Regions from separate parts of the Verminephrobacter eiseniae EF01-2 genome, predicted to be linked through region 1. Evidence: predicted binding sites of a transcription regulator. Region 1 holds the regulator's gene; each other region holds the start of a gene.
What was found. The regulator FliA, encoded in region 1, starts transcription of late flagellar genes. The targets are predictions, from matches to a motif close to CTAAAGTTTNNNNNNNNNNNGCCGNTA.
Positions count from the first base shown of each region.

Region 1 (6,162 bases):
CCCGGGGGCTGCGGGGGCGGTGATCGAGGCTTTCGGGCATTTTTTGATTGGCGGCCACTTTACCGTGGGGCTGATCGTGTTCGCCATCCTGGTGGTGATCAATTTCGTGGTCGTGACCAAGGGGGCCGAGCGAATCGCCGAAGTCTCGGCCCGGTTCACGCTGGACGCGATGCCCGGCAAGCAGATGGCCGTCGACGCCGATCTCAATACCGGCCTGATCGATGACAAGGAGGCCAAGCGCCGGCGCGCCGAAGTGGCCGAGGAGGCGAACTTTTTCGGCGCGATGGATGGCGCCTCCAAGTTCGTGCGCGGCGATGCCGTGGCCGGCATATTGATCTTGCTGATCAATATCGTCGGGGGCTTCGCCATTGGCGTGCTGGAGCATGGCCTGTCGGCCCGGCAGGCCGCCGACAGCTACATTTTGCTGGCCATCGGCGATGCGCTGGTGGCGCAGATTCCCGGTCTGTTGATTTCGATGGCCGCTGCGATGGTGATCGCGCGCGTCGGCAAGGACCATGACATGGGCCGCCAGATCGTCCAGCAGTTGTTCATGTCGCCGCGCGTGCTGGGGGTGAGCGCAGGCGTTTTGCTGCTGCTCGGTGTGATCCCCGGCATGCCGCACATGGTCTTTCTGATCCTGGGCGGGCTGCTGGGCTACGGCGCCTGGCTGATGCACCAGCGCCAGAAGGTGCCGCCGGACTATGCGGCGCCGCCTCCGGCCAGCGATGGCGAGGCCAGTTGGGACGACCTGCAGCCGGTGGACCTGCTGGGCCTGGAACTGGGCTACCGCCTGATCAGCCTGGTCGACAAGAGCCGCCAGGGCGACCTGCTCACGCGCATCAAGGGCGTGCGCCGCAAGTTTGCGCAGGAAGTGGGTTTCCTGCCGCCGGCCGTGCATGTGCGCGACAACCTGGAGCTCAAGCCCGGCGGCTACCGCATCACGCTGCGCGACGTGATCGTGGGCGAAGGCGAGGCTTTCCCCGGCCTGTTCCTGGCGATCAACCCCGGCGGCATCAGCACCCCGCTGATCGGCACGCCCACCACCGACCCGGCCTTTGGCCTGCCCGCGCATTGGATCGATGCGCAGCACAGGGAAGCCGCGCAAATGGCCGGTTTTACCGTGGTGGACTGCGCCACCGTGATGGCCACCCATTTGTCGCACTTGATGCAGGTGCAGGCGGCCCGGCTGCTCAGCCGCACGGAGACCCAGCAGTTGGTCGAGCATGTGGCCAAGCTGGCACCGCGGCTCATCGAGGAAGTGGTGCCGAAAATGGTCCCGATCGCCGCGTTCCAGAAAGTGCTTGCGCTGCTGCTGCAAGAGGCGGTGCATATCCGTGACATCCGCACCATCGTCGAGACCCTGGCCGAACATGCCGGCAGCGTCTCCGACCCGGTCGAGTTGGCCCGGCGCGTGCGCATTGCGCTCGCGCCGGCCATCGTGCAGCAGATCTACGGCCCGGCCCGCGAGCTCGATGTCATCGCCATCGAACCCGGCCTGGAGCGTCTGTTGGTCCAGGCCCTGGGCAATGCCAACGGCACCGGCCCGGCGCTGGACCCCGGCGTGGCCGATCTGCTCACGCACAAGGCGGCCGAGGTGGCCCTGCAGCAAGAGGAAAAGGGCCTGCCCGCCTGCCTGCTGGTGCCCGACCAGATCCGCAGCGCCATCGCCCGCCTGCTGCGCCGTGCCGCGCCCCGGTTGCAGGTGCTCGCGCACAGTGAGATTCCGGAGACCCACAGCATCCGCATCGGGCCTATCCTGCAAGGGGCAGCCGCATGAACATCCAACGCTTTCACGCATCCACCTCCCGGGAGGCCCTGGCGAAAGCGCGCATGGCCTTCGGCGACGGCACCCTGATCTTGTCCAACCGTCCCACGGCCCAGGGCGTCGAAGTGCTGGCCACGGCCGAAAGCCTGCTGTCGGCGCTCGATGCCACTGCGGCCAGCCCCCCACCCCCTCCACCGGCCCCACCCGCCCCACCCGCCCCACCCCGCCCAGGTCGCCCGGAGCGCAATCCGGTGGCGCAAGACACCGAACAACTGGCGATGAGCACCCTGTCGTTTCAGGATTACGTGCGCGAGCGCATGTTGCGCCGCCGCCATGAGGCCGCACTGCAGAGTCCCGCGCCAGCGCCCCCGGCAACGCCGACCCCGTCAGGACAGCGCCGCGAACCGGCGCCTACGCCGATACCGGCGGCGTCCGGGCCCATGCCCGCGCCGGCGTTCGAACCGATGCCGGCGTCCGCCGTGGCACACCCCAACCCGCCCGGCGTGGCGCAGCAACTGCATGCGATGCAGGCGCTGATCGAAGACCGCCTGGACACGCTGGCCTGGCTGGGGCAGGCGCGCCAGCACCCGATACAGTCGCAGCTGATGCTCAAGCTGATCCGCGCCGCCTACTCGCCCACGCTGGCCCGCGCACTGCTCGAACGCATGCCGCCCGACCTGTCGGCCGCCGCCTCGGTGCGCTGGCTGCTGCAGGCGCTGGCACACAACCTGCGCACCGATCTGGCCGCACCCCCGCTGTACGAGCAAGGCGGCATCTACGCGCTGCTCGGAGCCACCGGCGTGGGCAAGACCACCACCATCGCCAAACTGGCCGCGCTGTGCGCCCGCAGCCACGGCGCCGACAGCGTGGGCCTGATCACGATGGACGGCTACCGCCCGGGCGCGCATGAGCAGTTGCGCAGCCATGGCCGCATGCTGGGCATCGTCGCCCATCTGGCCCATGACCGCGCCGCGCTGCACGACCTGCTGGGCCTGTTTTGCGGCAAGAAGCTGGTGCTGATCGACACCCCCGGTCTGCCCCCCCGCGACCCCCGCAAACGCGAACTGACCGATCTGCGCGATCTGCCCCAGGTCAACCGCTTGCTGGTGCTCAACGCCGGCTGCCACGGGGATACGCTCGACGAGATGCTCGGCGCCTACGAGAGCGGCGCTGGCGCTGGCCCGCCGCAGGCGCTGCAAGCCATCCTGTCCAAACTGGACGAAGCGGCCAAGCCAGGCCCGGCGATCGATGCGCTGATCCGCCACCGGGTGCTGCTGCGCGGCCTGACCCAGGGCCAGCGCGTTCCCGAAGACTGGCAGCGCGCCGATGCGCAGCAACTGGTCAGCGCATCGATGCGGGCCCCGGCCCCATCGGCCTTCGACCCCAAGGCCAGCGAGTTGAACTTCTTCTTCTCGCCAACGCCTGCGCATGGTGTCTGGCACCACTGATCCGATGTACACCGCCAAAGGCCAGCTCGACCGCGATGCGCTGCTGCGCCAGCATGTCCCGCTGGTGCGCAAGATCGCGCACCACATGATCGCCAAACTGCCCGCCAATGTGGAGCTCGATGACCTGATACAGGTCGGCATGATGGGCCTGGCCGACGCCCTGTCGCGCTACCAGGTGGCCCAGGGCGTGCAATTCGAGACCTTTGCCAGCCAGCGCATCCGCGGCGCCATGCTCGACCAATTGCGCGAGGGCGACTGGATGTCGCGCAGTGCGCGCAAGAGCCAAAAAGAGATCGAGCAGGCCGTGCACAGGCTGGAGCAAAGACTGGGCCGCAGCCCGCTGGAGTCGGAGATCGCCAGCGAGATGGGCCTGCACCTGGCCAGCTACCAGAGCCTGCTGGGCAAGGTTCGCGGCACCCAACTGGTGTACCTGGAGGACATGGGACAGGGCCGTGACGAGCGCGAAGCGGAAGACGGATTTCTGGAGCGCCACATCGTCGACAGCGCCGCCGACCCGGTCGAACTGCTGCGCGACCAGCGCCTCAAGACCTCGCTGGTGGCCGCCATCCAAAGCCTGCCAGAGCGCGAGCAGCACATCATGGGCATGTACTACGAGCACGACATGAACCTCAAGGAAATCGCCGCCGTGCTCGGCATCACCGAATCGCGGGTGTGCCAACTGCACAGCCAGTCGATAGTCCGGCTGCGGGCCAAGATGCGCGCGCATTAGACGCTGTACGCAAACCGCCCCGAGCCGCCCCGAGCGCTTGATACCCATGCGTTTGTGGCTACAAAATAAGTAGCGCACGGAAGTCATTCACATTGGTGTACGTGGGGCCGGTCAGCAGCAGGTCGTCGAGCTTGGCAAAAAACCCCCAGGCGTCGTTGCGCGCCAGATGCTCGGCGCAGCGCAGACCCTGGGCCTCGGCCCTGGCCAGGGTGTTGGGGTCGACAAAAACCCCGGCGTTGTCTTCACTGCCATCGATACCGTCGGTATCGGCCGCCAAGGCCCACACGCCGCCCTGGCCTTGCAGCGCCTGCGCCAAGCCCAGGCAAAACTCCCCGGCCCTGCCGCCCCGCCCCGCCGGCACGCCGGGCGCGCGCGGGCGCACCGTGACGGAGGTCTCGCCCCCCGACAAAATCACGCAGGGCCTGGCAAACGGCTGCCCGCGCCGCGCCACCGAGCGCGCCAAGGCCGCATGCACCCGGCCCACCTCGCGCGCCTCGCCCTCGATCTCGTCGGACAACAGATGGGCCGCCAGCCCTGCCGCGCGCGCCGCTTCGGCCGCCGCCGCCAGCGCTTGCCAGGGCGTGGCGATCAAGTGCACGGCATGGCCCGCAAAACGGGGGTCGCCGGGCTTGGGCGTTTCCAGCATCCCGGCCTGCAATGCAGCCCCGATGCCGGCGGGCAGATCGATGCCGTAGCGCACCAGAAGCGCCAGCGTCTCGGCACAACTGCTGGCATCGGGCACGGTCGGGCCGCTGGCGATGACCGAGACATCGTCGCCCGGCACATCGCTGATGCCCAGCGTCACCACCCGCGCGGGCAGACAGGCCGCCGCCAGCCGTCCGCCCTTGATGCGCGACAAATGCTTGCGCACACAGTTCATCGCGCCAATAGGGGCCCCGCTGTCCAGCAGCGCGCGGTTGATGCGCTGCTTGTCCGCCAGCGTCAAACCGTCGCAGGGCAAGCTCAGCAATGCCGAGCCCCCGCCGGAGATCAGGCACAGCACCAAGTCATCTGCGGTCAGTCCCCGGGTCAGATCGAGAATGCGCTGCGCCGCCGCCAAGCCCGCCGCATCGGGCACCGGGTGCGCGGCCTGGACCACGTCGATGCGCTGCGGCAGGCCCGCAGGCCGGGGCGGGACATGCCCATAGCGCGTGATCACCAGACCGGACAAGGGCGCATCGGCAGGCCACAGCGCCTCCAGCGCCTGCGCCATCGCGCCGCCGGCCTTGCCCGCCCCCAGCACCAGGGTGCGCCCCTTGGGCGGCGGCGGCAGCCATGCGCGCATGCCATGCAAGGGTTGCGCGCTGCGCACGGCGGCATCGAACAGGGCGCGCAGGAAGGCGCGCGGTCGGCAGCGGAAATCCGGCAACGCGGTGGCGGACGACGCGCCGGACGATGTGGCGTCCGGCGCTGCGGCCGGGGCAGACAGGCTGGGGTGCATGGCGTCATTGTGCTGCAATGCCCGCCCGGGGCTGGCGCCCTGCGCAGAGCGCTCCAGCAGGCACGATGCCAGAATCGGGCCATGCAGTTTTTCAAAGACCTGAGCCTCTCGACCGCCGTCGCCGGGTTCGTTGCGGTGTTGGTGGGCTTTACCAGTTCGGTGGCCATCGTGTTCCAGGCCGCGCAGGCGTTTGGTGCCACGCCGGCCCAGATCAGTTCCTGGGTGTGGGCGCTGGGCCTGGGCTCGGGACTGTGCTCGCTGGTGCCTTCGCTGATACTGCGCCAGCCCGTCATGGTGGCCTGGTCGACACCGGGCGCCGCCGTGCTGGCAACGGCCGGGCTGGCGGGGGGCTTCGACATGGCGCAAGCCGTTGGCGCCTTCATGGCGAGCGCGGTGCTCATTACGCTGGCGGGCATCACCGGCTGGTTCGAGCGCGTGATGAACCGCATCCCGATGGAAATCGCCACCGCGCTGCTGGCCGGCGTGCTGGCCCGGTTCGGCCTGCAAGCGTTTGTCGCCGCCCAGACGGCGCTGCCGCTGGTGCTCCTGATGCTGCTGGTGTATCTGCTCAGCCGCCGGCTGGCTGCGCGCTATGCCGTGGTCATCACGCTGGCCGTGGCCGTGGTGTATGCGGCCTCCCAAGGCCGGATGGCCTGGTCGGCCGTGACGCTGGAACTGGCGCAGCCGATCTTCACCGCACCCCGGTTCAGTGTCGCCGCCATCGTCAGCCTGGCGATCCCGCTGTTTGTCGTCACCATGGCCTCGCAGAACCTGCCCG
Region 1 covers NC_008786.1:1,034,049-1,040,210, reverse strand. Annotated here, with positions in the region: gene flhA (flagellar biosynthesis protein FlhA) at 1-1,777, shown strand, start outside; gene flhF (flagellar biosynthesis protein FlhF) at 1,774-3,213, shown strand; gene VEIS_RS04575 (RNA polymerase sigma factor FliA) at 3,218-3,943, shown strand; gene VEIS_RS04570 (glycerate kinase type-2 family protein) at 4,002-5,384, opposite strand; gene VEIS_RS04565 (benzoate/H(+) symporter BenE family transporter) at 5,466-6,162, shown strand, end outside.

Region 2 (6,162 bases), 1.8 Mb from region 1:
GTGGAAAAGGGCTTGTTCGCATCGAGCACCACATACCCGCTGACGGTGGCATTGCCAACGCCGGCGGCGGCCGCCAAGGCGCCCGCGCTGCCTGCGGGCAGGCCATCGGCGTTTTGCTTTTGGACAGTGATCGTGCCCGCATTGCCGCTGTCACTGGCGCTTTTGTACAGGCCGATGTCCTGCCCCGTGGTGTTGGTCAGCACGATGCCGGTGGCGCCCGGGTTCAGCGCGGCGGTGACCCCGGTCTTGGCCGATTGCTCATTGATCGCGGCAATCGCGTTCGACAAGCCGTCGATCGTACCGGTCGCCGTCACATGGAACGCCATCGGCTGCCCGAGCGCGGGCGGGTTCGGGCGGTTTTCGCTGCGCAACTGGAAGGTGTAAGCGCCGGGCGCAGAAAAGGACAACTGCACCTCGGTGCGCGCCGAGGCCGTGACGCCGGTATCGGCGGTTTTCAGGTTGATGGCGTCGGCCATGGCCTTGGCCGTGTGGTTCGCCTCGATGCCGATGCTGGCCGAGCCGAGCGCGCCGCTGATGGCCAATGCCCCGGTGCCGACACCGTTGCTCCCCCAGGCGGCATCGGCGCCCATGTTGGCATCGGCGCCGGCGCCATTGGCCGCCGTGTTTTGGTTGTTGCCATACACGCCGGTGCGCAGATTGGCCGTGGCCGCGACGATGGTCTGGTTGGCATTGGCGCCCACCTGGAACTGCTGCGTGCCAAAGCTGCCGTCGAGCAATTTGGCGCCGTTGAATTCAGTGGTTTGCGCAATGCGATCGAGCTCGCTGACCAACTGGCCCACTTCCTGGTTCAGCGCCTGGCGGTCGCCGGGGCTGTTGGACGCATTGGCCGACTGCACCGCCAACTCGCGCACCCGCTGCAAGATGTCGCTGGCCGACTTCATCGCCCCTTCGGTGACCTGGGCCAGCGAGATGCCGTCATTGGCGTTGCGCGCCGCCTGGTCCAGGCCGCGAATCTGGCTCGTAAAGCGCTCGGAAATCGCCAGCCCCGCCGCATCGTCCTTGGCGCTGTTGATGCGCAGGCCCGAGGACAGGCGCTGTATCGAGGTGTTCAGCGACGACTGGCTCAGGCCCAGATTGCGCTGTGCGGTCAGCGACGCAATATTGGTGTTGATCGTGGCAGCCATGGCAGATGCTCCTTGAGCCGGACAGGGGTGACGGGCATTGTCGGCAGTGCCGCCTGGCTGCGTTGGCGCAATGAACCGCACCAAGACCGCGCTGTTTGCGGCTTGCCGCCGGGCGGCTACGCTACTGCGCCGCAGCGCCGCAGCGCCGGCCATCGGTCCCGAAGTCCCTCAAGTTTCCCGGGCCGGGGTCGAAAACATCGGCAACGGAAGGCGCAGGCCATCCGCCATCCGACAGGCCGCTTTTTTGCAGGAGATTCGCCATGGCATCGATCATCAACACCAACATTGCATCGCTGACCGCACAGCGCAACCTGGGCCTGAGCCAGTCGTCGCTGAACACCTCGATACAGCGGCTGTCCTCGGGCCTGCGCATCAACAGCGCCAAGGACGATGCGGCGGGGCTGGCGATTTCCGAGCGCTTCAGCAGCCAGATTCGCGGCCTGAACCAGGCGGTGCGCAACGCCAACGACGGCATCTCGCTGGCGCAAACCACCGAAGGCGCGCTCAAGTCCTCGGGGGACATCCTGCAACGGGTGCGCGAACTGGCCGTGCAGTCGGCCAACGCAACCAACAGCTCGAGCGACCGCCAGGCGCTGCAAGCCGAGGTCAGCCAACTGGTCAGCGAGCTCGATCGCATTGCGCAAACCACCGAATTCAATGGCGCCAAGCTGATCGATGGCAGCTTTGGCACACAGCCGTTCCAGGTGGGCGCCAATGCCAACCAGACCATTGTCGCGGCCACGGCCAATCTGCGCACCAGCAGGTATGGCAACAACCAAAATACGTCGTCCAATGGTGCCGGAGTTTCTGCGGCCACTGCCGCTTGGGGGACCAATGGCGTGACCACTGGCACATTGGCCATCAACGGCGCACTGGGTTCGGCCAACATCGTCGTCACTGACAACGCCACGGCCAAGGCCACCACCGACATGATCAATCTGCAGACCGCCAATACCGGCGTCACGGCCTCGGCGCGCACCGAGGTGGAACTGGGGTTCGGAGCGGTCGGGGCCTACACCCTTCAACTGCGCTCGGACAATACCCCGTCGGGGGCAGCGCTGGGGCAGGCCATTTCTTTCTCGGTGGCGAATACCGCGACCGCCGACGGCTTGTCGAATGCGGTGTCGGCGATCAATGAGCAGACCTCGAAAACCGGGGTCACCGCCGCGCTGAATGCGTCCAACAATCGAGTGGTCTTGACCAATGCCACAGGACAGGACATTGGTCTGTATAGAGCCGAGACTGACGCAACCAATGTAGGCGTGATCACTGTCCAGAAACTGCAAGCCGATGGATCGGCCGTTGGCGCCGCAGCAACCATAACCACCGACACTGCGGCCCAAAGTGCGACCGTCAGTGGTTACGTGGTGCTCGATTCCGACAAGTCCTTCTCCACTACCGCCACCACCACGAACGCTTTCAACACGACTGCCGCCCCGGCCTCCTCTCTGCGAGAAGTTGCCGGTCTGGATGTGACGACTTTCAAAAAAGCGACCGAGGCCCTGAAAACCGTGGATGCCGGGCTGGCTTTCATCAACAGCCAGCGGGCCAAGCTCGGCGCGTTGCAGTCGCGCTTTGAAACCTCGATCGACAACCTGCAGGTGACCTCGGAAAACCTGTCGGCATCGCGCTCGCGCATCCTCGACGCCGACTTCGCCGCCGAAACCGCCAACCTGTCGCGCGCCCAAATCCTGCAACAGGCCGGCACCGCGATGGTGGCCCAGGCGAACCAGTTGCCCCAAAGCGTTCTGGCCCTGCTGCGCTGAATCCCGGGGCCGGCAAAGCCCGATGAGACGGGTTTTCCGGCCTGCCGGCGCCGTTTGCTCAGCGCCATCGGACGCCACAATGCCCGTCGAACCTGGAGGTTGGGTATGGCCACCATTTCATCGCCCGGCATCGGCAGCAGCGGCCTGGATGTCAAGAACATCATCTCCCAGTTGGTGGCGCTGGAAAGAAAGCCGCTGGATGCGCTCAAGCAGCAAGCGACCACGGTCAATACCAAAATCTCTGCGTTTGGCCAGCTCAAATCGCTGGTCGCCACGCTCGACGACAGCACCCGCGCATTGGCCAGCGTCACGGGCTGGAACAGCGTCAGCACCGCATCGTCGGACAGCAAATATGTCTCGGCCACGGCGCCGGGCGGCACCTTGCCGACCCGCTTCGACGTCGAGGTGCAAAGCCTGGCCAAGGCGCAGGCCACGGCCTCCGGGACGCTGCTGCCGGTCGGCGCTGCGCTGCGCGCCGGCACATTGCGCCTGGAACTGGGCCAATGGAGCGTGGCCCCCCATTCCTTCATCCCGGCCAGCGGCCAGCCCGTGGACATCCGCATCAGCGCCGGCGACAAGCTCGTCGATGTCGCCAGCAAGATCAATGGCGCCGGCGCCGCAGTGAGCGCCGCCGTTTTGTCCGACCCCTCGGGCGAGCGCCTGCTGCTGCGCAGCCAGAACACCGGCCAGGCAGCGGGCTTTCGCCTGAGCGTGCTGCCGCAGGGCGCGGCCTCCGGCGGCGCCGACGGCGCTGCGGCCGATACGGCGGCGCTCGACCTGTCGAGCCTGGCGACGGACAGCAGCACGGTGACACAGGCGGCGGCCGATGCGCAGGCCACGGTCAACGGCATTGCGGTGACATCGGCGAGCAATACCTTTGCCAGCACCGTCTCCGGCGTGGGCTTTCAGGCCCTGCAAGTGACCCAGGCCCCGGTGGAAATCTCCGTCAGCAAGGACGATTCGGCCACCGTGGCGCGTATCGGCGACTTCGTCAAAGCCTACAACGCGATCAACGATCTGCTGCAAGACGCCACCAAGTACGACGCCAAGACCCGGACGGCCGGCTTGCTGCAGGGCGATGCGACGGCGCTGGCGCTGCAAAACTCGCTGCTCCGTGTGCTGCGATCGGTCAGCACCAGCGGCGGCGCGTTCCAGCGCCTGGCCGATGTCGGCATCACGCAGCAGCTCGGCGGCGGCCTGAGCGTCGATACCGGCCGGCTGAACCGGGCGCTGGCCGAAAGACCGGGCGATGTGAAAAACCTGCTGAGCAGCACCGGCGGCGGTTCGGCCAACGGCATTGCCGTGCAGATGAAGGCGCTGACCAGCGCGCTGCTGTCGGGCACCGGCTTCTTCCAGTCCAAGTACGACACGCTACAGCAAAGCCTGGCGCGCAACAGCCGGGACCAGGCGCAGGTGAACGCGGCGGCGGACGCCTTCGAGCAACGGATCACGCAGCGCTACAACGCGCTCGACACCCAACTGAGCAGCCTGAATGGCTTGAACGCCTATATCTCGCAACAGGTTGCCATCTGGAACAAGCCGCCGCCCCGTTGAGGCCGGCCGGCGCACTGCTAGTGCCGCGTCACCGATCAGATGTCGTAGGCTGCGCGCAGCCATCGGAGCGCAGCGCAAGGCGCATCGCGCAGCCCATACCGAGCTGTATTGGCAAGCGATGCAACGCCGCGATGCGCTTCGATGGCCAGCGCAGACCGACAGATGATCGGTGACGCGACGCTAGGCAGCGCTGGCGCGATCGACGGTGCCAAGACAGGTCACGGTTCGGGCGAGTGGGCAAACAAATAGCGCGAGAGAGGGACTGGGACAGAGCAATGGCGCAAGAGCAGGAGAGTGGGACAGCGGGATGGCCCGCGAACCCACCGAACCCCCCCATCGTTGCCCAACGGCCGTGTTTTTCAGTGCGCGGCCTGGGGGGGCATGTATGGCAACTATCAAAATACTGCGGCCAATGGTTCCGGCGCTGCGGCGAACGCTGCCGGCTGGGGGAGCAATGGCGTGACCGCTGGCATATCGACTGTCAACGGCGCACTGGGCACGGGCAATTTCACCATCGGCCGCGGGAGCACGGCCCATGCGATGGCCGACCTGATCCATCGGGAAAGCGCCAATACCGGCGTCACGGCCTCGGCGCGCACCGAAGTGCAACTGCAGTTCACAGTGGCCGGGGCCTACACCTTTCAACTGCGCTCGGACAATGCTCCATCGGGGGCAGCGCTGGGGTAGGCCATTCTGCAAGCCGATGGCCCGTTCGTTGGCAACGCAGCCGTTTTGACCATTATTTCTGGCGTCAGCATCGATGCTGTCGGCAATGCGAGCGTCAGTGGTTGCGTGGTGCTCGATGCCGACAAGTCCTTCTCCACTGTCGTCACCACCACGAACGCTTCCGACGCCACGGCTTCCGCCGACTCAGCCTCCTCCCTGCAAGAAGTTGCCGGTCTGGAGGTAACGACTTTCAAAAAAGCGACCGAGGCACTGAAAACCGTGGATGCCGGGCTGGCCTTTATCAACAACCAGCGGGCCACGCTCGGCGCGTTGCAGTCGCGCTTTGAAAACTTTGATCGACAACTTGCAGGTGATCTCGGAAAACCTGTCGGCATCGCGCTCGCGCATCCTCGATACCGACTTTGCCGCCGAAACTGCGAATCTGGCGCGCAGCCAAATCCTGCAACAGGCCGGCGCCGCGATGGTGGCCCAGGCGAACCAGTTGCACCAAGGCGTTCTGGCCCTGCTGCGCTGAATCGTCAGGCCGCAAAGCCCGATCGGGCGGGCCATGACAACGCGCTCGATATCCCCATGGAGCCGTTTCAGCCTTCATACCGGGTGCTAAGATGGCTCCAGCAGGAGGATTGGACATGGCAAGTATCCCATTCGATACCTTGAAATTCGTCAAAACCCTGGAGGCTGCCGGCGTTCCTGCGCCACAGGCCGAGGCTTTCTCGGCGGCCGTGCGCGATTCGCATGAATTCTCAGACGTGGCAACCAAGCGCGATATCGATGATTTGCGCAAGGAAATGGAAGCCAGGTTTGAAAAAATGGCAGCCAGATTTGAAGAAATGGAGCTGCGCCTGACCATCAAACTGGGCACCATCGTCGTAGTCGCCTTGGGTGCATTCACGGCGCTATCGAAATTCCATTTTTGAATCATTCGTGAAAGCGAAGGCGGAACGCAGACAGTACATGACAACGCGCTCGATATCCCCACGGAGCCGTTTCAGCCTTCATACCGGGTGCTG
Region 2 covers NC_008786.1:4,840,617-4,846,778, reverse strand. Annotated here, with positions in the region: gene VEIS_RS21280 (flagellin N-terminal helical domain-containing protein) at 1-1,145, opposite strand, end outside; gene VEIS_RS21275 (flagellin N-terminal helical domain-containing protein) at 1,406-2,911, shown strand; gene fliD (flagellar filament capping protein FliD) at 3,017-4,465, shown strand; partial or broken gene VEIS_RS31385 (diaminopimelate epimerase) at 4,480-4,648, shown strand; partial or broken gene VEIS_RS31745 (flagellin) at 4,847-5,666, shown strand; gene VEIS_RS21255 (DUF1640 domain-containing protein) at 5,806-6,069, shown strand.
Region 2: VEIS_RS21275 (flagellin N-terminal helical domain-containing protein) is a predicted target of FliA. The motif match lies at 1,313-1,339, and genes of this name have one in related genera.

Region 3 (6,162 bases), 200 kb from region 1:
GGAGCTCTGCAACAGCCGACATCTTGCTTTCCAATGCAACAGTCCCGGCAGCAGACCGGGCGTAGAGGCCATTGTTTGGCTACGCCGCCGCCCTGCTCGCCGGATAAACCGCCCGTATGGCCATCAATTCCCGACACCCGGCGCCGTGGCGCGCGCCAGGATATGCCGTCATATCGCCATTGATATCGCCACTGCCCACGGGGATACCGCCATGGACCTTCGCCCCCCGAGCCTTGCCACCCCGCTGACGAGCGCCGGCCTGGCGCGCCGCGCCGCCGCGCCACAAGATGCAAGCCAGGCCGTGGGCCAGGAAGCGGGATTTCCCGGCGCCTTCAAAACCGCACTGCAATCGGTCAGCGCGGCGCAAAGCCGCTCGGCCGATCTGCAAAAACAAGTGCAGTTGGAAGACCCCGCCGTCAGTCTGGAAGAAACCATGGTCGCCATCCAGAAAGCCCAGATCGGCTTTCAGGCCGCCTTGAATGTGCGCAACCGGATGGTGCAGGCCTACACCGACATCATGAACATGCAGGTCTGACGATGTGGTTTGCGGCCCGGCGCGCGCCTGAATCCGGGCGCCAGCCGCCCGTCGCTTTCAGTGCAGCGTCGGCAACCGGTCGGCCAGCAACTGCTCGCACCGGGCCAGCCAAGGCTCGGCCAGGCAACGGATCCGGGCGTCGTTGCGCAAGATGCGCTGCATGATGCGCGACTTCTCCCGGCGCTGCTCGGGCCGCAATGGCTGCAGTTGCGCTTGAAAGCGCAACTGCCCGATCAGCACGGCGCAGGCACTTTCGTAGCGCAGCACCGCATCCCAATCCTCGCGCCTGGCCGCATCGAGCATGCCGGCGCTGCTGTCTTCGATCGCCTTGTAATAGTCCATCAACTGCGACATGGCTCAAACTCCTGCCAACATGGATTGGGCTGCGGCCGGGGCGTCGGCGCGCGTGTTCCTGATGCCATCCCAGCCCTGGGCCACCGGCCTGATCAGCAGCATGACCTCCTGCAGCATCGCATCGTCATTGCGGGCATTGGCCAGCGTCAGGCGGCGCACGCAGTAGTCGTACAGCGCCCCCAGGTTGTTGGCCAGTTCGCCGCCGCCGGCCCGGTCCAGCGAAATGCCCAGGCCCTCTTGCAAAATCCGGATCGCCTTGGCAATGCCATTGACCTTGCCCAACACATCGCCGCGCGCCAAGGCGCCGCGCGCCGTGGCAATCGAATGCAAGACCCCGCCATACAGCAGACTGACCAGTTGGTGCTGGTCCAGCGCGTACATGCTGGTCTCCACATCGATGCGCTGATAAGCGTTGGCGGCACGGGGGCTGTAGGCGCTGAACATGCTGGCGATCCTTGCGATGGTTGCCTCAGGTTATCGGCCCGCGCCGGACAAACTTGAAGCCCCTGATTGCAGCCCTCGACGGGGTCTGTTCCGCCGAAAGTGATTTTCTTGATGATGAGCATCGATTTCCCTTACGTTGATTTCCGAAGACCGGCGGCCAACAGAGAATCCGAAGAACCCCAGACAAGAAGGGTTAGAAGGGTTGCAGGCCAGCCGTGGCGCATTGGAAAACGAGGTCTTCGACGAGTTTCGAAACGCTGATCCGATGGCTTGGCGCTCGCATTGCGTTGCGTTGAATGCGCTGCGGGTCGTTACGCCGCGCCCACCACCCGGAGGTTCCCATGCACCACTTGCATCGTCATCGCTCGCGCCGTCATTTCCTGCGCGCCTGCGCCGCCACTGCGGCCATCGCCCATCCCGTCATCGGCATGGCCCAGGGGCTGGCCGCGCAAACCACCATCCACTATGGCGGCTCGGCCTGGCTGGGCCACTATCCGGCTTATCTGGCGCTGAAAAGCGGCACGCTCCCGGCGGCGTCGATCGATCTGCGATGGCAATCCTTCGGCACCTCCTCGGCGCGCATGAGCGCCGTCCTGTCCGGTGGGATCGACATCGCCTGCACCGGCATCGTCTCGGCACTGGCGCTGATGGCGCGCGGTTCCAGGCACTTTGCCATCATCGCCGTGCCGGAGGACTTCGGCCGCGTCGAGGGCTTGTTTGTCCGCTCCGATGTCAGCGCCATCGAGCACCTGAGGGGCAAGAAAATCGGCGTGACCTTCGCCTCCAGCGCGCACCTGCTGGTGCTCGACCTGCTGGCTGGCGCGGGCCTGGGGCCTGCCGATGTGACGGTGCTGAATGTGCCGGCCCCGGAGTTGCCTGCGGCGATGGCGGCCGGCCAGATCGATGCGGCGGCGGCATGGACGCCGCAATTTCACCGGATTCGCGCGCTGCCGGGCATCAAGCTGCTCGCCGATGACACGGCGTTCTCGCTGTTCAAGAGCCACAAGGTCACCCCGGGCCCGGATGTTCTGGTGGTGCGCCAGGCGTTTGCCGACAAGAATCCGCTGGCCGTGCGCGGCTTTCTCAAGGGCTATTTCAGTGCCATCGCGATGCTGCGCGACCGCCCGCAGGAAGCCGCCCGGCAGTTGCTCGCGCTGACCGGCCTGTCGCTGGCAGACCAGGTGGAGGCCATCTTGGGGGCGCAGTGGTACGGCAGCGAACAGCAGCGGAACCTGCTCAAGGTGCCAGGCACCTATGTCGATGGACTGCAGGGTTTGGCCGACATGCTGGTGGCGCACAAACAGATCGACAAGGCCCCGGTCGTTGGCCAATGGATCGATGCCTCGCACTTGGCATGAACCCCGATCCAACACCCCGGCATGCGCTGCTGGCCACGGCCTGCGTCGCCGTGCTGGCCTTCCTGGCGCTGTGGGAGGGCACATGCCGCAGCGGCCTGGTCGATCCGGTCTTTTTGCCGCCGCCGAGCGCCGTATGGGCGCGCGGCCTGGCCATGGCAAGCGATGGCGCGTTGCCCGGGCATGTGCTTGCCTCGGCCCGGCGCGTGATGACCGGATTCCTGGCCGCCACGGTGGTCGCGATTCCGCTGGGCATCTTTCTGGGCATGTCGCGCTATGCGCGCGCAGCCTTCGATCCCATTCTTTCCTTGCTCCGGCCCCTGCCTTCGATGAGCTGGATCCCGCTGTCGCTGCTGTGGTTCGGCATCACCGAAACGCAAAAGTACAGCATCGTCTTCATGGGCTGCTTTGCGCCGGCATTGGTCTACGTCATCGAAGCCACGCGCAATGTCGACCCTGTGCTCATTCGCGCAGCACAAAACCTGGGCGCCAGCCGCTGGCAGGTGATGCGCGAAGTGGTTCTGCCGGGCAGCCTGCCGCAGATTCTGAGCGGGCTGAAGATCATTTTGGGCCTGGCCTGGACCTGCGTCATCTCCGCAGAACTGGTCGCGGCGCGCGAAGGGCTTGGCTTTCTGATCATGAACGGCAAAGAGTTCTTTCAGACCGAGGTCGTGGTCCTGGGCATGGTCATGATCAGCCTGACCGTGCTGCTCACCGATGTGGTGTTTCGCGCCATCGGGCGCAAGCTGCTGAGGTGGCAGCCATGAACGCAATGATCGCGCTCGAAGCGGTCGCCAAGCGCTATGGCCTGTTCCAGGCCCTCGATCGCATCGACATGCAGGTTGCGCCGGGCGAATTCGTGGTGCTGCTGGGCGCATCGGGCTGTGGCAAATCCACCTTGCTCAACCTCATCGCGGGTTTCGATGCGCCTTCGTCCGGCCGCGTGCTCGTCAATGGCCGGCAAGTCCAGGGCGTCACCGCGCATTGCGGCATGGTCTTTCAGCAATACGCGCTGTTTCCGTGGCTGAGCGTGCTGGACAACGTCTGCTTCGGGCTGAAGATGAAGGGCGTCGCGCGCGCCGAGCGGCGCCAGACGGCGCAGCACTTCATCGCAATGGTCGGGCTGGAGGGCTTTGAGCACCACTATCCGAAGGCGCTGTCCGGCGGCATGCGCCAGCGGGTCTCGATCGCGCGCGTGCTGGCCAACGACCCCGACGTGATCTTGCTCGACGAGCCGTTCGCTGCGCTGGATGCGATGACGCGCCAAGTGCTGCAACAAGAGCTGCTGCAAATCTACGCCCACAGCGGCAAGACCATCGTCTTCATCACGCATTCGATCGACGAGGCCCTGTTGCTGTCCACCAGAATGCTGATCATGAGCGCCCGCCCCGGCCGCGTGGCTTGCGACATCCGCAACGACCTGCCACAGCCGCGCACGGCGGACATTCAGCTCTCGGCGCGCTACAACGCGCTGAAGTCGCAGATCTGGAACCAGGTGCAGGCCGAAGTCATGCGCAGCCTGGAGAGCCGGGCCGCCTGAGCGCCGGTGCCGCGATGAACGATCAACCCGACAAAATCAGGCGCAGCCACCCCGGCTATCGGGCCGGCTCAGGGTGGAACCTGATGCTGGCGCCACGCTTGGCACACACCACCGCCCCGAGCGCGCGGGATTTCGACGCGATCGTGATCGGCGCCGGCTTCACCGGCTTGGCGGCAGCCCGCAGAATCGCACAACTGCAACCCCAGGCCAGCGTGCTGGTGGTCGACGCGACAACCATCGGCGACGGCGCATCGGGCCGCAATTCCGGCTTTCTGATCAGCTTGCCGCACAACACCGGCATGGCAGGCCACGGCAGCCCCGCCGCAGTGGCGCGCAAGCAGATCCGGCTGTATGACATGGGCTTGCAGTGGCTGCACGGCATCGTCACGCAACAGGCCATCGAATGCGACTGGAGCCCGGCCGGAAAATTCCATGCGGCGGCCACCAAGGATGGCGAGCGCAGCCTGCGCACCACGCTGGCACAGTATCGGCAGTGGGGCGTCGGCTACCGCGAACTGGATGCCGACGCATTGCACGACGCCTTCGGAACGGCTTACTACCGCTACGGTTACCACTCGGCCCACAGCGTGTTCGTGCAACCGGCCGCATTGAGCCGCGGGCTGGCGGACAGCCTTCCGGCCAACGTGCACCTCTGGGAAGGCGAGCCGGTGACGGGACTTCGAGGGTCAGGCCCCTTTCAGGTGCAAACCGCCAGCACCACGCTGCGGGCGGGCCGCGTCATCGTGGCCAACAACGGCTTTGCCACCCGGCTGGGCTTGGCGCGCGACCGCATCTTCACGATCTACACCTACGCGGCGCTGACGCCGGTGCTTGCCGAGCGCGAGCGCGCCAAGCAAGGCCCGGACAGCGAGTGGGGGCTGATCCCCGCCAACCGGCTCGGGACCACGCTGCGCAAAACCCGGGACGGGCGACTGATGGTCCGCAGCGCATATTCCTACCAGGCAGAGCTACCCCTGGCCAGAGTGCGGGACATGCTGCAAGACTGCTACCGGCGCCGCTATCCGGGCATGGCCGCGCATGCGTTCGAGTATGTTTGGGGCGGGGCCACCGCATTGACACGCAACGGCGCCCTTTATTTCGGCGAGGTCAGAAACGGCCTTTACGTCTCGCTCGGCTGCAACGGCGCAGGCGTGCTCAAAGGCACGATGTTCGGCAAACTGCTCGGAGAAATGGCGGCCGGCCACCACTCCCCCGAACTGAGCGATGCACTCGGCTTGCAGCGGCCCAATTGGCTGCCTCCTGATCCGATTCGCCGTATCGCCGTGGTTTCGGCGCTGAAGTGGCACAAGCATCGCGCCGGGCTGGAGCGATAGTTTGCTGAAATACTATTTTTCCGCAGGGCAGGCATATTCCGATATCCGAAAAACCAGTGCAGGCAGTTTCCGATCCACCAATACCTGCACTGATTACCCACCACATCAAAAGCGCCGACTATGCGGCTGCCGGGAAAACTGACCGGATGGTCGTAGCTGCCATCACGAACATGATCGCAGCGATAACGGCATCCAGAGCACGCCACATGCTTGCCCGCTGAAACAATGGCGCGACCATTCGGCATCCACCGATCAGGGCGGCGAACCATATCAACGAAGCCGATGCGGCACCGAGTGCAAACGAAATGCGCTCGGCCAGCAGTTTCGTGCCACCCACAGCGCCAATCAGGAATTCCCGCCATGATCAAGATCACGTCCGACACGACGCAAATCGCCAGCACGACGCCAGGGTGCTGCCCGACCAGACTTTGCCGAATGACGAATGCGTCCTTTGGAGCGACGGCGATAATCAACCCGATCTCCAGCGTCAGACCTTGCATATAAGGAAGCAGAGACAGCATGTATCGTCCTTGGGTCATGCCACGAAATGACCGGCATCTTGAACTGCCGGAAATATCGATTCGGCCACACGGCAACTGT
Region 3 covers NC_008786.1:1,229,195-1,235,356, reverse strand. Annotated here, with positions in the region: gene fliF (flagellar basal-body MS-ring/collar protein FliF) at 1-22, opposite strand, end outside; gene fliE (flagellar hook-basal body complex protein FliE) at 212-535, shown strand; gene VEIS_RS05460 (flagellar protein FliT) at 593-889, opposite strand; gene fliS (flagellar export chaperone FliS) at 893-1,333, opposite strand; gene VEIS_RS05450 (ABC transporter substrate-binding protein) at 1,675-2,691, shown strand; gene VEIS_RS05445 (ABC transporter permease) at 2,688-3,455, shown strand; gene VEIS_RS05440 (ABC transporter ATP-binding protein) at 3,461-4,228, shown strand; gene VEIS_RS05435 (NAD(P)/FAD-dependent oxidoreductase) at 4,243-5,562, shown strand; gene VEIS_RS31475 (LysE family transporter) at 5,681-5,899, opposite strand.
Region 3: fliS (flagellar export chaperone FliS) is a predicted target of FliA. The motif match lies at 1,365-1,391, and genes of this name have one in related genera.